2 linked regions of the Bacillus pumilus genome follow. The protein of the gene in region 1 binds, or shares a complex with, the protein of each later gene. Links are inferred from orthologs where the notes say so. Each region holds a gene or a part of one and is shown in the gene's direction. Other genes may lie near its edges.

Region 1 (3,130 bases):
AAGCATTTTGTCTGATATGCATCAGCACATCTCTAGCGATGATACTCAATTCATTTTCATCAATGGAGATGAACAAGGAGATGATGCATTGCTCCTTCAATTGCTGCCTGATCAAGCTGTGTATATGCGCTCTTCGCAAATCATGGAGCTGTATGGGGTAACTGTTGTTCCGCAAGCGATTCTGATAGATGAACATGGCATCATCCTCCAAAGAAAATCTGTTCAAAATGCGAAACAGTTTGAACAGCTGTTACACGCATCATAAAAAAGCGTCTCTTTGTTGGAGAGACGCTCCAGCATGTAGACAAACCCTCGCATTCGTTGTCAGTCCTGCGTGCTGGTGCTCACGAATGTCAAATTCGCTCCGCTCCAGTACTCGTCCTTCCTTGACTGCAAAGGTTTTCTATCACGCTGAAAAGAAGACAAAGGGCTAAAATCAAGATCATTTTAGCCCTTTGTCAACAATCTGAAGCGTCTCTTTGTTGGAGAGACGCTCATTTTATAATTCTTTTCCTAGAATGTCTAAATCGTACCTGCTGCCGTCCATTTCTGCGATGCGTGGCAGGTGACCCCATGTTTCAAAGCCGTGCTTTTTAAATAATCGAATGCTGGCTTCGTTGTGCCCGAAAATAAAGGCGAGTAATGTTCGAATGCCTAGTGAAGGTGCCAACTCAATGGCCTCTTGTAAAAAAAGTGACCCTAAGCCTTTCCCTCGATCGTCTTGGTTTAAGTAAATACTCATTTCAACGGTCCCGTTGTATGCAGGTCTTCCATAAAACGTTTCAAAGCTGAGCCAGCCGTAAATATGTCCATCCTCATCTGTTTTCACATAGAGAGGTCTTTTCTCTGAATGATTCAAAAACCATTGCCGGCGGTCTTCAACTGAAACTGGTTCTGTATCGGCGGTTACTTCTCTTGAAGCAATAGTCGAATTGTAAATATCAACGATTGCTTTGAGGTCATCTTCTGTTGCTATACGGTTGAAAGTTTTCACATTAAAGTCCCCCATCTTTTTTTCATTCATCATACATATTATTGATGCGATTGCGCAAAATAAAAAGAAAAATGATTTCGTGTGTATATATTTTTTGAAAAGTGTTCAGAATGTTGCTGAGGTGATGAAAAATGAGAGAGGAAGAAAAGAAACGTACTTCCAAAATCACAAAAGTTCAGCAATTTTTCCGTAAGCGCTGGGTATTCCCTGCAATTTACTTGGTCAGCGCAGCGGTCGTGTTAACAGCCGTTCTTTGGTATCAAGCTGTATCAAAAGATGTGAAAGACCAACTATCTGATGGAAATCAAACAGGGCAAGAACAGCGTGATGATGCCGTTGAAGTTGGAAAGCCAATTGAAAATGTTGCCATGCCAGTCCAGAATTCTGATAATGTTTCTGTCGTGAAAAAGTTCTATGAAGCAGATGCTGATCAAAAAGAAAAAGAAGCAGCACTTGTAAACTATAATAACACCTATACCTTGAGCAAAGGTATTGATCTTGCAGATAAAGATGGCAAAGTGTTTGATGTCACAGCTGCTCTTAGTGGAACAGTGGTTCAAGCGAAAAAAGATCCAGTTCTCGGTCACGTCGTTGAAATTGAACATGAAGATGGATTATCGACTGTTTATCAATCGTTGTCACAGGTGAGTGTTAAAGAAGGCGATGAAGTGAAGCAGAATGATGTCATCGGTGCTTCTGGTAAAAATCTTTATGGTGCTGAAAGCGGCAACCATGTGCATTTTGAAATTCGTATGGAAGGTTTAGCGCTTAATCCACTTAGCTTCATTGACAAGCCTGTTTCAACTATTGAAAAGGCCGCGCAAGAAGTGACGGAAGAAGCAAAAGAACCTGCTCAGCCAAAAGCTGATGAAAAAACGAAGGAACCTGCTGCTGAAGATAAGGCCAAAGAGCCTGCTGGAGAAAAATCTGAAGAAAAGTCTGATGAGAAGGGGAAATCCTCTGATCAAGAAAAGTCTTCTGATTCCTCTAAAGACAGCAGTCAATCTGAAGAAACAAAACAATCTTAATTCTTGAAACCTCTGTATATGAATCATGCAGAGGTTTTTTTCTGTCTTTAAAAAATCCCCGCACTCGGCGGAGGATGGTTTAAAGAGCGGCAGGTCCTTCTTCACCTGTCCGAATGTTGATTGTATTTTCTATCTCATATATAAAAATTTTCCCATCCCCTGGTTCGCCTGTACGAAGTACCTTTTGAGCTGTTTCAACGACCTGTTCGACAGGTACTTCGCTTAGGACGATTTCAATCTTTAATCGTTCGTACACATTACTTTCCTTTTTGACGCCACGGTATAGCTCTGTATGTCCCTTTTGTAAACCGCAGCCGTGTACATTCGAAAAGGTAATGGAAGTAACACCAATCTTTCCAAGCTCCACCTTTAATGTTTCAAAATTGGCTGGACGTGTGACAATCTCCACTTTATACATTTTGCTCATAGAGACACCCCTTTTTCTTTAATCTTGATAAGCTTTTTCCCCATGCATGGTTAAATCAAGACCCACTGATTCTTCTTCTTCGGTTGCGCGAATCTTAAAGAAGAGATTGACCACTTTGATGATTACGTATGTCACAACAGCTACAAAGGCATAAGTGGCAACAATAGCGACGACTTGCTTCCAAAGTAAGCTGGGATCTCCGTAGAATAATCCATTGGCTCCACCGTCATTGACAGAGGTTGTTGCGAAAAGCCCGGTTGCAATTCCTCCCCAAGTCCCGCCAATTCCGTGAAGACCGAATGCATCTAGTGCATCATCATAGCCAAATTTGGCTTTGAGTGAGAAGACTCCCCAGAAACACACAATCCCGCCAATAATTCCGATGATGATAGAAGCAAAAGGTGTGACAAAACCGGCGGCAGGTGTAATTGCCACAAGACCTGCGATGGCTCCAGAAATCGCGCCGAGCATGGTCGGTTTTTTGTTGATCATCCACTCGACTAACAGCCAGCCGATGATTCCCGCAGCAGCAGCTGTATTGGTGTTAATAAAGGCATACATTGCGACACTGTCTAAGGTAAGGGCACTTCCAACGTTAAAGCCAAACCATCCAAACCAAATGACAGCTCCGCCAAGAAGAGTATAAATCAAATTGTGAGGAGAAGAGCTTGCTGCTTCTTT
Region 2 (3,323 bases), 1.2 Mb from region 1 along the record:
GATCACAAGTATTATTCTCTTTATCTTATTTGCGATTGTCATTGATCTTCTGCTTCCCAATTCAAGCATGCAAAGATATGCCAAAATGGTCGTCAGCCTCCTGTTGATTGTGGTGATGCTCAATCCGATTTTTGCTTTATTTCGGGCAGACCCTGACCAAATTTTCTCAGAATTGATGAAGGGAAAGGAAGAAGCACAGTCAGAAGAAATAAAAAATCAGATGAATTTAGAAAAAAAAGAAATACAAGCCTCTCAGCGTGCATATATTTTAAAGCAAATGGCTGTCCAACTAGAAAAAAGCGCAAAGGAGCCACTGGAGAAGGAGAGCTACGAAATGAAACACGTAGAAGTGTTGGCAGATGAAGAGCACCTGGATCAGAATATGGAGGCGGATCAATTTCGCATCAAAGCAGTTCTTTCCCCGCTCACAGGTGATGCTGTAGAAACGGTGGCAAAGGTGGACATTGATCTCTCCAGGCAAAAGGAGGAAAGCGCTGGATCTTCTAGCAAAGAGATCAAGAGGGTGAAAGAGACGCTTGCTGATGTTTGGAATACGAGTCCTGAGCACATTGCGCTGAACATTGAGGGAGGTGACGCAGCAGATCATGAATAACAAGGACTGGAAACAAAAGCTGAAATCATTCTTGCAGCCGCCTGAAAAAGGTGAAGGGAAACCAAAATTAACGAAGCACCATTACTTGCTGCTTGTATTCATCATCGGCGTATCTTTCATGTTAGTCAGTCAGATCTTGTCACCGCCATCAAGCAAAGAACAAGCTGCTGTTCCTACTTCTAAAAAAACAACCTCACAAGAGCAGGAGGTATTCAAGCCGGCATCGTCAAGTAAATCAAAAAATTCGATTGAAGATGTGGAGCAAGAATACGAAAATCAGCTGAAAGAAATTTTAGAGACCATTATTGGCGTTGAGGATGTATCGATTGTGGTCAATGTAGACGCCACTTCTTTAAAAGTGTTTGAAAAAAACAAATCCAATAAAAGCACAACGACCGAAGAAACAGATAAAGAAGGCGGCGTGCGAAGTGTCACCGATCAAACAAAAGAAGAAGAAATCGTCATCATCAAAAATGGCAATGAAGAAACGCCAGTCGTGGTGCAAACGAAAAAACCAGATATTCGAGGTGTTCTCGTTGTTGCTCAAGGAGTAGACAACGTTCAAATAAAGAAAACCATCATTGAAGCGGTTACACGAGTGCTTGACGTACCGAGCCATAGAGTGGCTGTTGCCCCTAAAAAAATCAAGGAGGATTCGGAATGATGTTAAAAAAACAAACGGTTTGGCTATTAACGATGCTAAGTTTAGTTGTCGTCTTAAGTGTGTACTATATCATGTCTCCACAAGGTGAAAATGCAGTGACAGTAGAAGAGATGAAATCAAAAGGAACGGAAGAGAAAAAGACTGAACCAGAAAAAGGGATGGACAAAGGAACGGAAAAAGGCGCTGATGAGAAGTCCACTGACAAAGAAACAAATGGTAAACAAGAGGATATCGAAACAAGCGGTGAAGAAGGAAAGGCTGTGTCAGAGCAAACAGACGATGAGCTTTTTACAACATACAGATTAGAGCTTGAAGATAAACGAAGCAAACAGCGTGAAGAGTTCAACGAAATCGTATCCAGTGATGATGCAACAGCACAAGAAAAAAGCGAAGCGTATGACCAAATGACAGCGCTTAGTGAGGCAGAAGGAACGGAGCGTCAGCTCGAAACCTTAATTAAAACAAAAGGTTATAAAGATGCGCTAGTGAGTGCAGAGGGAGATAAAGTGAGCATCACAGTTCGTTCTGACAAAAAATCAAAGTCCCAAGCGGCCGATATTATTGATATGGTCACAAAAGAAATGAGAGGTCTTGATAACGTAGCGGTCACTTTTGAGCCCTCCAATGAATAAAAAATGAACAGGCGCCCTTTGCCGTAAAGGGCGTTTTTTGATGCGGTTTGGCGCCCTCTCCAAGGTGCTCTCGCAAAGCGCTTCGCCACAATAGTAGTTGAATTCAATGAAATCCTCCTGTAAGATGGTTATAGTATGTACTTTTAGTACTAGCCTATAAAGAAAAAGATAAATCCATACATAGGGGTGCAAATCCATGTTAAAAATTGAAGAAATTCATGAACTGATTAAATTAATTGACGAATCAACAATTGATGAATTTACGTACGAAAACGAAGGTGCAAAAATCAAACTGAAGAAAAATAAAGAAGTCGTTCAGCAAGTAGCGGCACCAGTGGCTCCTGTCCAAGCAGCTCCAGCTCAACAAGCTCCTAAAGCACAAGCTCCAGCTCAGACCGAAGCCCCTGCACAAGAGGCAGCTGCGTCTGAAAATCTGCATAAAATCACATCCCCAATGGTTGGCACATTTTATGCTTCATCTTCACCAGAAGCAGATCCATATGTGACATCAGGTTCTAAGGTGAAGGAAAACACAGTTGTGTGCATCGTAGAAGCGATGAAACTGTTTAATGAAATCGAAGCAGAAGTAAAAGGTGAAATCGTCGAAGTATTAGCTGAGAACGGTCAGCTTGTAGAATTCGGACAACCCCTCTTTCTAGTGAAAGCAGAGTAAGGAGTACGATCATGATTAAAAAGCTATTAATTGCAAACAGAGGAGAAATCGCAGTTAGAATTATCCGCGCTTGTAAAGAGCTTGGAATTGAAACAGTTGCGGTATTTTCTGAAGCGGATCGCGATGCGCTTCATGTTCAAATGGCTGATGAAGCATATTGCATCGGACCGACTGCTTCAAAAGATAGTTATTTAAATGTCACGAATATTGTTAGTGTAGCCAAATTAACAGGGACAGATGCCATCCATCCAGGATACGGCTTCCTTGCTGAAAATGCAGACTTCGCAGAGCTTTGCGAGGAATGCAATGTCATCTTTGTTGGGCCAACTGCGTCAGCGATTTCCAAAATGGGAACGAAAGATGTCGCAAGGGAAACAATGAAAGATGCTGGCGTTCCGATTGTTCCTGGTTCCCAAGGAATTGTAAAAGATCTTGATGATGCTGTTTCAACAGCAGCAAGTATTGGGTATCCTGTGATTATAAAAGCAACTGCCGGCGGCGGTGGTAAAGGAATCCGTGTAGCTCGTACCGAAGAAGAGCTTATTAACGGTGTCACCATCACGCAGCAGGAAGCAGCGCAAAACTTTGGTAACCCTGGCGTCTATTTAGAAAAGTTCATTGAAGACTTTAGACACGTGGAAATCCAAGTGCTTGCAGATCAGCATGGCAATACCATTCATTTAGGAGAGCGTGATTGCTCGATTCAAAGAAGAATGCAAAAGCTTCTTGAAGAAACGCCAT

Evidence for each region.
Region 2: the proteins of CKW02_RS17885 (region 1) and CKW02_RS11195 are in contact, whole or in part, in a crystal structure (PDB 3TUF), measured with the Bacillus subtilis proteins. The link is inferred for Bacillus pumilus from one-to-one orthologs.

What each region holds. Positions count from the first base shown.
Region 1 is NZ_LT906438.1:3,421,429-3,424,558, reverse strand. What follows is about bases 268-3,073. They hold CKW02_RS17885 (stage II sporulation protein SpoIIQ), read left to right. Parts: upstream 268-1,125; coding sequence 1,126-2,022; downstream 2,023-3,073. Other genes in these bases: CKW02_RS17875 (ammonium transporter), read right to left, coding at 2,468-3,073; CKW02_RS17880 (P-II family nitrogen regulator), read right to left, coding at 2,102-2,449; CKW02_RS17890 (GNAT family N-acetyltransferase), read right to left, coding at 500-1,009. Also shown: CKW02_RS17900 (TlpA family protein disulfide reductase), read left to right, coding at 1-265; more of CKW02_RS17875, read right to left, coding at 3,074-3,130. UniProt on the Bacillus subtilis protein: Involved in forespore engulfment and required for anchoring membrane proteins on the forespore side of the septal membrane. Forms a channel with SpoIIIAH that is open on the forespore end and closed (or gated) on the mother cell end.
Region 2 is NZ_LT906438.1:2,198,073-2,201,395, reverse strand. Bases 94-3,092 are described here. They hold CKW02_RS11195 (SpoIIIAH-like family protein), read left to right. Parts: upstream 94-1,276; coding sequence 1,277-1,909; downstream 1,910-3,092. Other genes in these bases: accC (acetyl-CoA carboxylase biotin carboxylase subunit), read left to right, coding at 2,594-3,092; accB (acetyl-CoA carboxylase biotin carboxyl carrier protein), read left to right, coding at 2,106-2,582; spoIIIAG (stage III sporulation protein AG), read left to right, coding at 606-1,277; spoIIIAF (stage III sporulation protein AF), read left to right, coding at 94-613. Also shown: more of spoIIIAF, read left to right, coding at 1-93; more of accC, read left to right, coding at 3,093-3,323. UniProt on the Bacillus subtilis protein: Involved in forespore engulfment. Forms a channel with SpoIIIAH that is open on the forespore end and closed (or gated) on the mother cell end.